DNA from 3 places in the Pokkaliibacter sp. MBI-7 genome. Region 3 is predicted to be linked to each of the others. Evidence: predicted binding sites of a transcription regulator. Region 3 holds the regulator's gene; each other region holds the start of a gene.
The links. The regulator PhoB, encoded in region 3, activates phosphate uptake and scavenging genes when phosphate is short. The targets are predictions, from matches to a motif close to TGTCATANNNNTGTCANA.

Region 1 (4,226 bases), 1.5 Mb from region 3:
GTGATAACAAACAACAGCAGACCGAGTGCCAGCAGTGAAGAGATATGCATGTCATTGGTGGCTTCGTTGAACTGTTCGGCAATGGTGGCGGATACCGATGTGGCAGGCATAAACAGTGAGGTGTTCATATCCTGGGCGCCACCAATCACAAAGGTAACTGCCATGGTTTCGCCCAGGGCGCGGCCGAGAGCCAGAATAACTGCACCAAAGATGGCGCTGCGGACGGCAGGAAGTAGTACGAAGAAGGTGACTTCCCAACGGTTGGCACCAATGCCGTAGCTGGCTTCGCGCATGACGTTAGGGATGGTGGAGAGGGCTTCTTTAATCAATGCGGTAAGAATAGGCAGAATCATGAAAGCCAGAATGATGCCGGAGGTCAGCAGACCTACACCCATGGGAGGACCACTGAAAAGCAGGCCCAGTACAGGAACCTCTGAAAAGGCATCGAGTGCCCACAACTGGAAATGTTCTGAAAACCAGGGGGCGAAGACAAACAGGCCCCACATACCGTAAATGATACTGGGTACTGCTGCGAGCAATTCAATAGCGGCAGCGACTGAGTGTGACATCCACGCAGGAGCCAGTTCAGTGAGGAATACGCCAATGGCCAGGCTCAAAGGCAGAGCCAGAAGAATAGCAATAAAGGAAGAAACCAGAGTGCCGTACAGGGCATTAGCGGCGCCGTATTCGCTGGTAATAGGGTTCCACTCAGTACTGAGCAAAAAACCGAAGCCAAATTTTTCCAGTGCAGGCCAGGCACCATGCAGCAGGGATATCAGGATGGATACCAGCAGGACGCCGATCAGTATCGCGCTGGACCAGCAGGCACGTTGAAACAGCGTATCGCTGTGCCATCTCGATTTCATTACCAGCGTAGACATTGGATAGTTCACCTGTAGTCTTTACAGCTCCGTTGCCTGGGGCACTTCTTGCTGTCAGTTAAACGCGTAAAGGGAACGCCACCAGGCACTTTTCAGGGTGCTGACAGCTGTTCCCGATAGTTGCTGGGTGGCAAGGTCAAGCCGTGCTACCCAGCCGTCTCAACGTCATTACTTGTAAACAGCCATTCCCTGGGTGTCCTTGACGTCGTTTCTCCACATGTCTTCGATCATCTTGACGACGCTGTCAGGCATGGGGATGTAGTCCAGCGCTTCAGCAGCCTGGTCACCGTTAGCGAAGCTCCAGTCGAAGAACTTCAGTACTGCGTCGCCTTTGGCTGCATCATCCTGCTGCTTGTAAACCAGAATGAAAGTGGCAGCAGTCATTGGCCAGGAAGCATCACCAGGCTGATCGTTCAGGATCAGGTGGAAGCCAGGAGCGTTGGTCCAGTCAGCGTTAGCAGCAGCGGCCTGGAACGCAGCCATTTCAGGCTTAACAAATTTGCCAGCTTTGTTTTCCATCTGGGTGTAAGTCAGGTTGTTGGATTTTGCATAGGCAAATTCAACGTAACCGATTGAGCCAGGAGTACGGCTTACGAAGTTGGCAACACCTTCGTTACCTTTGCCGCCCAGTTGCTGAGCTTCTTTCGGCCAGGCTACTTCTTTACCTACGCCAACGTTTTTCTGCCACTCAGGGCTTACGCGAGCCAGATAGTCGGTGAAGTTGAAAGTGGTACCTGAACCGTCAGAGCGGTGCACGGTGTAGATAGGCATGTGAGGAAGCTTGACGCCTTCGTTCAGAGAGGCGATAGCAGCGTCGTCCCACATTTTGACTTTGCCGGAGTAGATATCAGCTAGTAGCTGACCGCTCAGCTTCAGTTGACCAGCTTCGATGCCTTTAACGTTGATTACAGCAACGATGGCGCCCATTACTGCAGGGAACTGAGCCAGACCAGCTTGATCCAGTTCTTCTTTGGTCAGAGGAGCATCGCTAGCGCCGAAATCTACGGTTTTAGCTTTGATCTGTTTGATACCGCCACCAGAACCGATGGACTGGTAGTTCAGTTTGACTCCCTCGGCCTTGTTGTAAGCCTCAGCCCACTTGGCATATACCGGATAGGGGAAAGTAGCGCCTGCACCGTTGATGGTATCTACTTTAGCGTAGGACATCGGGGCGATTACTACAGTGCTAGCCAGCAGTAAGCCATTGAGGAGTTTGTTCATCTGCCGTCACCTTGGTTGGATTGGGTTTAAAGCGAACTGGAAGTTCATCTCTCTCTGGAGTGCGCTTAAGTTAACGCGGAAATGTGACGGCAATATGACACTGGCTGTCACACAAAAAAGTTTGTGGGGTTGGCCTGGTGGACGTAAAGGGAGAAGGGGAGGCTTGCGGGAAGTCTGGATGCTACAAAGCCGCGAAATTCGCGGCTTTGTAAGAAAGGTATGGCTCTGGGAAGGATCAGACGTTGAAGCGGAAATGCATTACATCGCCATCTTTGACGATGTATTCCTTGCCTTCAAGGCGCCATTTGCCGGCCTCTTTGGCCCCCTGCTCGCCTTTAAACTGGACAAAGTCGTCATAGCCCACGACTTCGGCACGGATAAAGCCTTTTTCGAAGTCAGTATGAATGACGCCAGCCGCCTGCGGGGCGGTCGCACCTACTTTGACGGTCCAGGCGCGTACTTCCTTAACGCCGGCAGTGAAGTAAGTCTGCAGGTTGAGAAGAGCATAACCTGCACGAATGACGCGGTTCAGCCCCGGCTCTTCCATGCCCATGCTCTCAAGGAACATCTGCATTTCTTCGATGTCATCCAGCTCAGCAATTTCGGCTTCGATTTTGTTGCAGACCGGGACCACGACAGCGCCTTCCTCTTCTGCAATGGCGCGTACCACGTCAAGCAGCGGGTTATCTTCAAAGCCATCTTCGGCAACGTTGGCGATGTACATCACCGGCTTGGTCGTCAGCAGATGAAAGGTTTTTGCCAGACGCTTTTCGTCATCGCTCAAATTTTTCAGCAGGCTGCGGGCAGGTTTGCCCTCGTTGAAGTGAGGGATCAGCTTTTCCAGCAGAGCCTTCTGGGCCAGAGCCTCTTTGTCATTGCCCTTGGCAGCGCGCACTACGCGCTGTAGCTGTTTTTCACAGCTGTCGAGGTCGGCCAAGATCAGCTCAAGGTCGATAATCTCGATATCGCGCTTGGGGTCAACGCTGTTGGCAACGTGGATCACGTTGTCATCTTCAAAGCAGCGTACTACGTGGGCGATGGCATCGGTTTCGCGAATGTTGGCCAGAAACTTGTTACCCAGGCCTTCACCTTTGGACGCGCCCGCAACGAGGCCCGCAATGTCTACAAACTCCATGGTGGTAGGCAGAATGCGTTGTGGATTGACAATGGCGGCCAGCGCATCGAGGCGGGGGTCAGGCATGGGGACAATGCCTGAGTTCGGTTCAATGGTGCAGAACGGGAAGTTTTCCGCTGCGATGCCTGATTTGGTCAGGGCGTTGAACAGGGTTGACTTGCCGACATTGGGCAGGCCGACGATGCCACAGTTAAATCCCATAATGCGTTCCTGTTATCTCATTTACATCAGGAGTATCCCAGAATGGGCCAGCCAGATAGCTAGCTGATTCGGGGATGCCCCTAGGGTTTGAATGCGTGAAGCTGATTCATGGCCTTAGACCAGTCGCCGCTAAGGGCCAATGGCAAGGCAGAGAGGGCAGCATCGCTGGCCTGCTCTATCAGCTGTTGCTCTGCTTGGGGGGCTTTGGTCAGTACGAAACCGGCAACCATGCCTGCATGGCCGGGGTGGCCAATGCCGATGCGTAAACGATGAAATTCCCGATTGCCACCGAAGCGGCTAATAATATCTTTCAGACCATTATGACCACCGTGGCCGCCACCTTTTTTGAAGCGCGCCTGACCGGGTGGTATATCCAGCTCATCATGAACAACCAGTACCGCTTCTGGCGGTAGCTTATAAAAAGAGCAGAGCGCCTGTACGGCTTGTCCACTCAAGTTCATGAAAGTGGTTGGGATCAACAGGTGTAGGGACTGCCCCTGCCAGTTGGCTTTGGCGTATTGGCCGTGAAAGCGGGATTCGTGGCGCATTTCTGCATGGCATAAAGACGCAAGCGCCGACACAAGGTCGGCGCCAGCATTGTGCCTGGTTCTGTCATACTGCGCACCGGGATTACCCAGCCCGACAATAAGTTGAACCTTGTCACTCATTGCTGATTCAGCGCTTACTTACGCTTGGCAACAACACGAGCAACAGCCTGGTTGTGGTCTTTACCCAGACGCAGGGCAGCCACTTCAACACCTTCAGGGCAGGTGATGTCAGACAGGTAC
Region 2 (4,226 bases), 100 kb from region 3:
CGTACGGGTATAGAAACTCAGCAGCGTGCCCACCAGTACCGGGGAGAGAAACTCCACCTGAGAAATGGACACGGTGGCAATACGGCCATGGGCCAGTCTGCCCGCATGGACGGCGGCGGCGGTATCCATATGCTTGACCAGCCAGCCGCCGAAAATATCGCCGTAGCTGTTGGTATCACTGATGGACGCCGGGAATTGCAGGCTCAACTCACCCTGAGGCAGCGGATTGCTTTCTTCACTGTCGAGCAGCTCGACGGCGTCGTTTTCTGGGACGTTCAAAGGTTCCATGACATTCACTTTCAGCTAATTGAGCCCGAAGGCCAGCTCGCCTTGTTCCAGCTTGCTTATTATAGGGGACTCGTGCTGTCACCGGCCCTGCTGTGTGGTGACGAGGTGACCGACCCCGGTGGGTGCCGGATTCAGTCACACCGGCCATCGGCTAGTATAGCGGCATCGTCGCAGAAGGCGCAGCACTTCTGCTGCAGTGTGTATCCTGACGGGGTGAGTGCGTGTTGTTCCGTTGCTTGTCATGCGATTGTCATATTTACGTCATAGAGTGTCGGGGCTACATTGGGGGCTGTCTCTGTTGAGGCGGCGTTCAGGGAGAGACGAGACCGCAGCTTGTCTCTCCCGCTCAGGCACCGACGGCCATCAGGGTGAATGGTGCACCAACCATAGCCTGCAAGACGCGATCAGCGGGGAAGCAAAGCATCTGATGCGATTCAATCTAAGTGTGGCGACTGTCCTGCTGACGCTGACCACCACTGCTGGTGCCCGTCTGGCACAGGCCAGCAATGTTGATACTGACCTGCCTGATTATCAGAAAGCCGCTGGTGTGTCCGGTAACCTGTCGTCGGTCGGCTCCGATACCCTGGCCAACCTGATGACGCTGTGGGCCGAGGCCTTCAAGCGCAATTATCCTAACGTCAATGTCCAGATTCAGGCCGCTGGCTCCTCCACTGCCCCACCTGCGCTGACCGAAGGCACCGCCAATGTCGGGCCGATGAGTCGCACCATGAAGGACAACGAGATCGAAGCCTTCGAGAGCAAATACGGCTATAAGCCGACCGCCGTGCCAGTTGCTATCGATGCGCTGGCGGTGTTTGTACAGAAGGACAATCCGGTCGAAAACCTCACCCTGCAACAGCTGGACGGTATTTTCTCCTCTACCCGCAAGTGTGGCGGCGACGACATCAGCCGCTGGAGCCAGGTCGGTGTGAGTGGCAGTCTGGCCGAGCAAAGTATTCAGCTGTACGGCCGTAACTCGGTGTCCGGTACCTACGGCTATTTCAAGGAACATGCCCTGTGCAAGGGTGACTACAAGAACAACGTCAATGAACAGCCGGGCTCGGCGTCGGTGGTACAGTCGGTTTCCACCTCACTGAATGCTATCGGTTATTCCGGCATCGGCTACAAGACCGCCTCAGTCAAAACCGTTAATCTCGCCAAAAAAGAGGGCGGTCCCTATGTGGCGGCGACGGCAGAAAACGCCATCAACGGTAGCTATCCACTGGCTCGCTTCCTCTATATCTACGTCAACAAGGCCCCCAACCAGCCGTTACCGCCGCTGGAGCGTGAGCTGATCAGGCTGATCATGTCCCGGCAGGGTCAGGAAGTGGTGGTACGTGATGGTTATGTGCCGCTGCCTAAACAGGTGGTGGAGAAAGCACTGGGGAGTGTCGGATTACAGTGAAGGATGCCGAGCGTGCTGAGCATTGTGAACGCGTTCTGATGCAGGCAGCGGCGGTCCATTTTCACAGGGAGTGACAGCTAAAGCCTGGCAGATTCGAAGAAGGGGCGAATCTGTCAGGCTTTTCTCTTTACCTCACCGTACAGGTGTGGGATGTCTGGCTGAAGGAGAAGCCGCGACATGATCAACAGGGAAGAAAGACACCGGTCATTCAGCATGAGGGGAAGCCATTCCTGCCTCAGGGTGACGCATATGCGTCGAATGTCATGGTATTGTCATAATGCCGCAATACACTGGTGTTCCGCTTTATCTGCGCACGCCGTATCCTTGCGCCTTTTTGCCCAACTGGCTGATAAGACGGTGATTTGCCAAATTCGACAGAGCCTCACAAGCCATAGCCCCATACCAGCCGTGCTGGCCAGAGTGGTTTCATGAACGCACGTGTACCCGTGGATGCCCCTGAACTGGATTTCGATACCCCTGCCCTGCGGCGGCATCGCAGAATCCGTGCGCTCAAGGATCGGCTGGCGAGTGGCATGATCGGTATCGGTGGCATCAGTGTCATCATGGCCGTGCTGTTGATCTGTGTTTATCTGATTTATGAAGTGCTGCCGCTGTTCGAGCGCGCCAGCATCCGCCCCTGGCAGACGGCTCAGCAGCTCAGCAGCGCCTATGTGCTGGCCGATGTCAAAGGTTCACCGCTCTACATCACTACTGAAGAGCAGGCCGAAATCGGCATGGAAGTCACCGATGCCGGTGAAGTGGTGTTCTTCGATGCCGCCAGTGGCAAGATCGTCCAGCGTCATGCCCTGCCCCTGCCTGCCAATACCCATATCACCAGTTTTGCCGAGCCTGCCGCGCGCGGTGATACCTTCGCAGTGGGATTGTCTGATGGTTCGGCACTGGTGCTGCGTGATGATTACCAGGTCACCTACCCCAGCGATCAGCGCCTGATCACCCCCCAGCTCAGCTTTCCCTTTGGTGACACACCGCTGCAGGTACAGAGCGACGGTCAGCCACTCAATTATCTGGCACTGCGAGACAGTGATGACGCACTGATGCTGGTCGGTGGCCATGACGCCAATCTGGCGGCGGTGCGCTTCGACAAACAGACTAATCTGCTGACCAATGAAGTCAGCCTGACACCGACCCGCTTCAGCCTGCCACAGAGCAATCACCGGGTGCTGCAGGTGCTGATTCTGCCCGGCATGCAGTGGATCGTGGCGGGTGAAGAGAACGGCGGCCTGTCGGTGTTCGATCTGCGCAAGGCCGATAAACCCATCCTCAGCGAACAGCTGAGCGCCAGTAAGGGCGACATTACCCGCATGACCCTGCTGCTGGGCGGTCAGTCGGTACTGGTGGGGGATGATCAGGGCACCGTATCGCAGTGGTTTCTGGTGCGCGGCGAGAAGAAAGAATGGCATCTGCAGCGTATCCGTGCCTTCAGCCGTCAGGGTTACAAGGTTGACTGGATTGCGCCGGAGCAGGGCCGCAAAGGCTTTGCCGTGGCGTACGACGACGGCATGGTCAGCCTCTACAACGCCACTGCCGAGACCAACAGTGTCAATCGCCGCCTGTTTGAGCAGAGCGAACCGCTGCTGCTGGGCTATGCTCCGCGCGGCAACGCCCTGCTGACGGTGAACAGCCAGCATCAGTTGCAGCTGTGGTCCGTGGACAACGAGCACCCGGAAGTCTCCTGGCGTAGTCTGTGGGGCAAGGTCTGGTATGAAGGCTACGATCACCCCGACTACATCTGGCAGTCTTCCTCTGCCGCCAATGATTTCGAGCCCAAGTTCAGCCTGACACCGCTGGCGTTCGGTACCCTCAAGGCGGCGCTGTATGCCATGTTGCTGGCCACACCGCTGGCCATTTGTGGCGCTATCTACACCGCCTACTTCATGGCTGGCGGATTGCGGCGCAAGGTCAAGCCACTGATCGAGCTGATGGAAGCCCTGCCGACGGTGATTCTTGGCTTCTTTGCCGGGCTGTTTCTGGCGCCCTTTGTGGAAGGCCACCTGCCCTTTATTGCTATGGCCCTCGTCCTGATTCCTGTCGGTGTGCTGCTGTTTGCCTTTGCCTGGGCGCAGTTGCCCGGCGCGATCCGTCACCGCCTGCCGGAAGGCTTTGATGCCCTGCTGCTGGTGCCGCTGATCCTGCTGCTGGGCTGGCTGTGCCTGAGCTTGTCAGAGCCGGTGGAGCTGGCCCTGTTCGGCGGCGATGCCCGTGCCTTCCTCACCAATCAGCTGGGGATCGACTTCGATCAGCGCAATGCGCTGGTGGTCGGTCTGGCGATGGGGTTTGCGGTGATTCCGACGATCTTCTCCATTACCGAAGATGCCATCTTCGGCGTGCCCCGCTCGCTCACCTACGGCTCGCTGGCACTGGGCGCCACGCCCTGGCAGACCCTGGTGCGGGTGGTGCTGCCCACTGCTTCGCCGGGGATTTTCTCGGCGCTGATGATCGGTCTGGGCCGGGCGGTAGGTGAAACCATGATTGTGCTGATGGCCACCGGTAACACGCCGATCATGGATGCCAA
Region 3 (4,226 bases):
TTGCTGATCGTATCTACTTTACCCACCTGCGCTCCACTGAGCGTGAAGAGACACCCGGCAGCTTCCACGAAGCGTCACATCTGGGTGGTGATGCCAATCTGGTTGACGTGGTGCGGGTGCTGGTGAATGAAGAGCGTCGTCGTGCCGAGGCCGGTGATCTGCCTGCCATTCCCATGCGTCCGGATCATGGCCATCAGATTCTGGATGACTTGCGTAAGCAGGGGCGCCCCGGTTATTCACTGCTGGGCCGGATGAAGGGGCTGGCGGAACTGCGCGGTGTGGAGCTGGCGATACGCCATTTCAAGGTGCTTTAAGTGTTGTTGTAAGGCGTCGCAAGGGGCCTGCCGTTATGCCGCTGACGATCATGCGGTAAGAGTTGCCAGTTGAGCCCGGAGGCCGTGAGGTCGCCGGGCTTTTTTATTCGGCTGAATACTTATGTGGCGTGCGTATTGGGTAACAGGAAGGTGCTGTCAGGCTTCCTGCTCAAGGCTGACCAGCAGACTGGCAGGGAATTTAGCTCGGAACAGACTGCCCTTGCCCAGCTGGCTTTCAATCTGCAGCGTGGCTTCGTGGCGTAGTAGCACATGCTTGACGATAGCGAGACCCAGACCGGTACCGCCGCTTTCTGAGGTGCGGCTGGGGTCGGCACGATAGAAGCGCTCGGTCAGACGAGGAATGTGGATAGGATCAATGCCGATACCATCGTCCTGCACTTCAAAAACGGCGCCCTCGCCCTGACGGCGCCAGCGAATCTGGATCTTGCCTTCATCAGGCGTGTACTTGACGGCGTTCATCACCAGGTTGGACAGCGCACTGTGCAGTTCCTGTTCGCGGCCATGCAGGCACAAACCCGGTTCTGCTTCCAGCGTGATGGTCTGGCCCTTATCGGTGCCGAGGGCTTCGGCATCATGCAGAATCTGGTGCAGCAGACGGTCCATATCCACCGGTTCGGCGGCATATTCAATCTGCGAGGTTTCCAGCCGTGACAGGGTCAGCAGGTCGGCAATCAGGTTCTCCATCCGTTTGGCCTGCTTGCCCATTTGCTGGATCGGCCGCACCCAGGGGCGTGGCAGCTGATCAAGGTGATCACCCAGGGTTTCCAGATAACCGCTGATCACCGTCAGCGGGGTACGCAGCTCATGGGAGGCGTTGGCGACGAAGTCCTGACGCATTTTTTCGAGGTTGTGCAGGCGGGTGACATCCTGCACCAGCATCAGCCTGTCGCCCTTGCCAAACAGGGTAATGCTGATTTGCAGATACTGGTCGCTGTTGGTGGGGGCAGGGACTTCCAGCGGCTCCTGATAACGGCAGCGGTCGAAGTAGCGCACGAAGTCAGGACGGCGCAGCAGGTGAGTGATCGGCTGTCCACGGTCCTGTGGATAGCGTAGCCCCAGCAGGCGGCTGGCGGCCTGATTCCACCATTCCAGTGCGCCGTCTTCATCGAGCAGCACGACGCCGTCTTTCAGCGCGGAGGTGGAATCCTGAATGCGGGCGATGATACCCCGCAGGCGGTCGTGTTCGTCCAGATTGCGTTTCTGCAGGCGGTACAGTTCATCAAAGATGTCGCCCCACAGTCCCTTGCCTTCTGGTACGTCATCCTTTTCGCTGGAGTTTTTCGCCAGCCAGCGTACCAGATGCTGAAAATGCCACAGTTGCCAGCCCAGCAGGCCAGCCAGTCCCAGGCTCAGCCCCAGCAGCGCATAGCCGCTGAGTGCGCCGACCAGTGTACATCCCAGTAACACCAGAGCCTGACGGCCCAGGAAACTGCGCATGATTACGCAACCTTATTGGAGAATCGATAGCCGGTGCCGCGTACGGTCTGAATCAGGTGTTCGTGTTGTCCGCCCAGCGCCTTGCGCAGACGGCGAATATGGACGTCGACGGTGCGCTCTTCGACATAGACATTACCGCCCCACACCTGATCCAGCAGTTGTCCGCGGGAGTAGGCGCGCTCGGGGTGGGTCATGAAGAAGTGTAGCAGTCGGTATTCGGTCGGCCCCATTTCCAGCTGCTTGCCGTGGGAGGTGACGCGATGGGACACCGGATCCAGCAGCAGACCTTCGATTTCCACCGGATCTTCCAGCCCCTGCGGCGCGGCGCGGCGCAGCACCGCCTTGAGACGGGCCACCAGCTCACGCGGTGAGAAGGGTTTGGTGATGTAGTCATCCGCGCCTGCTTCCAGACCCTGAATCTTGTTGTCCTCATCACCCTTGGCGGTGAGCATGATGATCGGCATTTCCGCGGTCATCTGGTCACGCTTGAGGCGACGGCAGAATTCGATGCCACTGGTACCGGGCAACATCCAGTCGAGCAGCATCAGATCGGGTTTGTCGTCGACGATAATGGCATGGGCGCGGGTGGTGTTTTCAGCTTCGAAACACTCGTAGCCGGCCATTTCCAGCGCAACGGCAATCATTTCCCTGATCGGCGCTTCATCGTCGACGATCAGGACCTTTTTGTCAGCCATGTGCATTACCTGTCATCTATTGCGTTCTTGTGACCGCATTATTACAACGACATGGTGTTACACAAATATGACAAAGGGAAGTTTAATAGCGCATACACGGGCTTTTCTCGGGGTTGTCCGTTATGAACGGCAGTGGTGTAACCGCAGCGTGTGGGAGCAGCGGGTAACCGCGTCCGGGTTGCATCTGTCGCACTTTATCCCCACAGCCACATAAAGGTGCAGTGACGTGGCCGATAACCATGCACTATCGATAATGGGATCCCTTCACCGCCGGTTGTGGATCGAGCCCTCGTCGGATGAACAGTGCGTCAGGTTCATCAGGATGTAGCGAGGTTTTGTCATCCTGAGCCTCGTTATCGGCTAACCGGGCCGGGCGCTCAGGCGTCGTTCTGGAGTGTGCCCCGATAACTGGCAGAACCTGAGGAAAATCAGGTCGCTGCATAGCAAGCTCGGGTCGCCTTCTTTAAACTAGCGTGGCCGGTTTGCCCGGTCACCGATCCGGCCCCAGGGTCACTGCTGTCATTTCGTCAAGACAAAGGATTTCCGTTATGCCCCTTTCCCGCGATGCCGCCCTTAATGTTGCCAAGGTCCTGAGCGAGGCCATGCCCTACATCCAGAACTATGTGGGCAAGACCATCGTGGTCAAGTACGGCGGCAACGCCATGATCGACGAAACCCTGAAGAACGCCTTCGCCCGTGACATCGTCATGCTCAAGCTGGTCGGTATCAACCCGGTGGTGGTGCACGGTGGCGGACCGCAGATCGGTGAGCTGCTGGAGAAACTGAAGATCGAATCCCACTTCATCAATGGCATGCGTGTGACCGATTCCGCCACCATGGATGTAGTGGAAATGGTACTAGGTGGACAGGTCAACAAAGACATCGTCAACCTGATCAACACCAACGGCGGACGTGCTATCGGCCTGACCGGAAAGGACGCCCGTCTGATCATGGCCAAGAAGATGAAGGTCACCCACAAGACGCCTGATATGGAGGCGCCGGAAATCATCGACATCGGCCATGTTGGCAGTGTTGAACGAATTAACCGCGAACTGCTTGATCTGCTGGTCGCCAGCGATATTATCCCCGTCATTGCTCCGATCGGGGTGGATGAGGAAGGTAACTCCTATAACATCAACGCCGATCTGGTGGCAGGCAAGGTGGCTGAAGCGCTGGATGCAGAAAAACTGCTGCTGCTGACCAACATTGCCGGTCTGCTCGACAAACAGGGTAAGGTTCTTACTGGTCTGTCGCTGGCGGATGTCGACGCCCTGATCGCCGATGGCACCATCACCGGTGGTATGCTGCCGAAGATCGACTGTGCACTGGAAGCGGTGCGTAATGGCGTCAAACGTGCGCATATCATCGATGGCCGCGTTGCACATGCCACCATGCTGGAGCTGTTCACCAACGAAGGTGTGGGCACCCTGATTACCAACGAAAAACTCAAGGCTTGACGGTTGTCTGCAGGCCGGTGCACTCCCCTGCACCGGCCTGCAGATGGGCTGACGGATGTAAGGTAAACAATGACGGAAAGTCTCAGTCCCAAGGCCCGCAAGGGCCAGGCAAAGCAGCGGATTCTGGAAGCCCTGGCACGGATGTTGGAGCATGCGCCGGGTGGGCGCATCACCACGGCAGCACTGGCACAGGAAGTCGGTGTGACCGAAGCGGCACTGTATCGCCATTTTCCCAGCAAGACGCGGATGTTTGAGGGGCTGATCGATTTTGTCGAGGAGAGCCTGTTTAGCCGCATCAACCT

Region 1: a site for PhoB is predicted at 2,185-2,202, ahead of pstS (phosphate ABC transporter substrate-binding protein PstS). Genes of this name have one in related genera too.
Region 2: a site for PhoB is predicted at 1,953-1,970, ahead of QCD60_RS11550 (ABC transporter permease subunit). Genes of this name have one in related genera too.

What each region holds. Positions count from the first base shown of each region.
Region 1 covers NZ_JARVTG010000001.1:4,159,952-4,164,177, forward strand. Annotated here, with positions in the region: gene pstC (phosphate ABC transporter permease subunit PstC) at 1-881, opposite strand, end outside; gene pstS (phosphate ABC transporter substrate-binding protein PstS) at 1,050-2,102, opposite strand; gene ychF (redox-regulated ATPase YchF) at 2,338-3,438, opposite strand; gene pth (aminoacyl-tRNA hydrolase) at 3,519-4,106, opposite strand; gene QCD60_RS18315 (50S ribosomal protein L25/general stress protein Ctc) at 4,121-4,226, opposite strand, start outside.
Region 2 covers NZ_JARVTG010000001.1:2,578,991-2,583,216, forward strand. Annotated here, with positions in the region: gene QCD60_RS11540 (acyl-CoA thioesterase) at 1-249, opposite strand, end outside; gene QCD60_RS11545 (phosphate ABC transporter substrate-binding protein PstS family protein) at 716-1,693, shown strand; gene QCD60_RS11550 (ABC transporter permease subunit) at 2,122-4,226, shown strand, end outside.
Region 3 covers NZ_JARVTG010000001.1:2,682,310-2,686,535, forward strand. Annotated here, with positions in the region: gene uxuA (mannonate dehydratase) at 1-314, shown strand, start outside; gene phoR (phosphate regulon sensor histidine kinase PhoR) at 471-1,772, opposite strand; gene phoB (phosphate regulon transcriptional regulator PhoB) at 1,775-2,467, opposite strand; gene argB (acetylglutamate kinase) at 3,016-3,924, shown strand; partial or broken gene slmA (nucleoid occlusion factor SlmA) at 3,994-4,226, shown strand, end outside.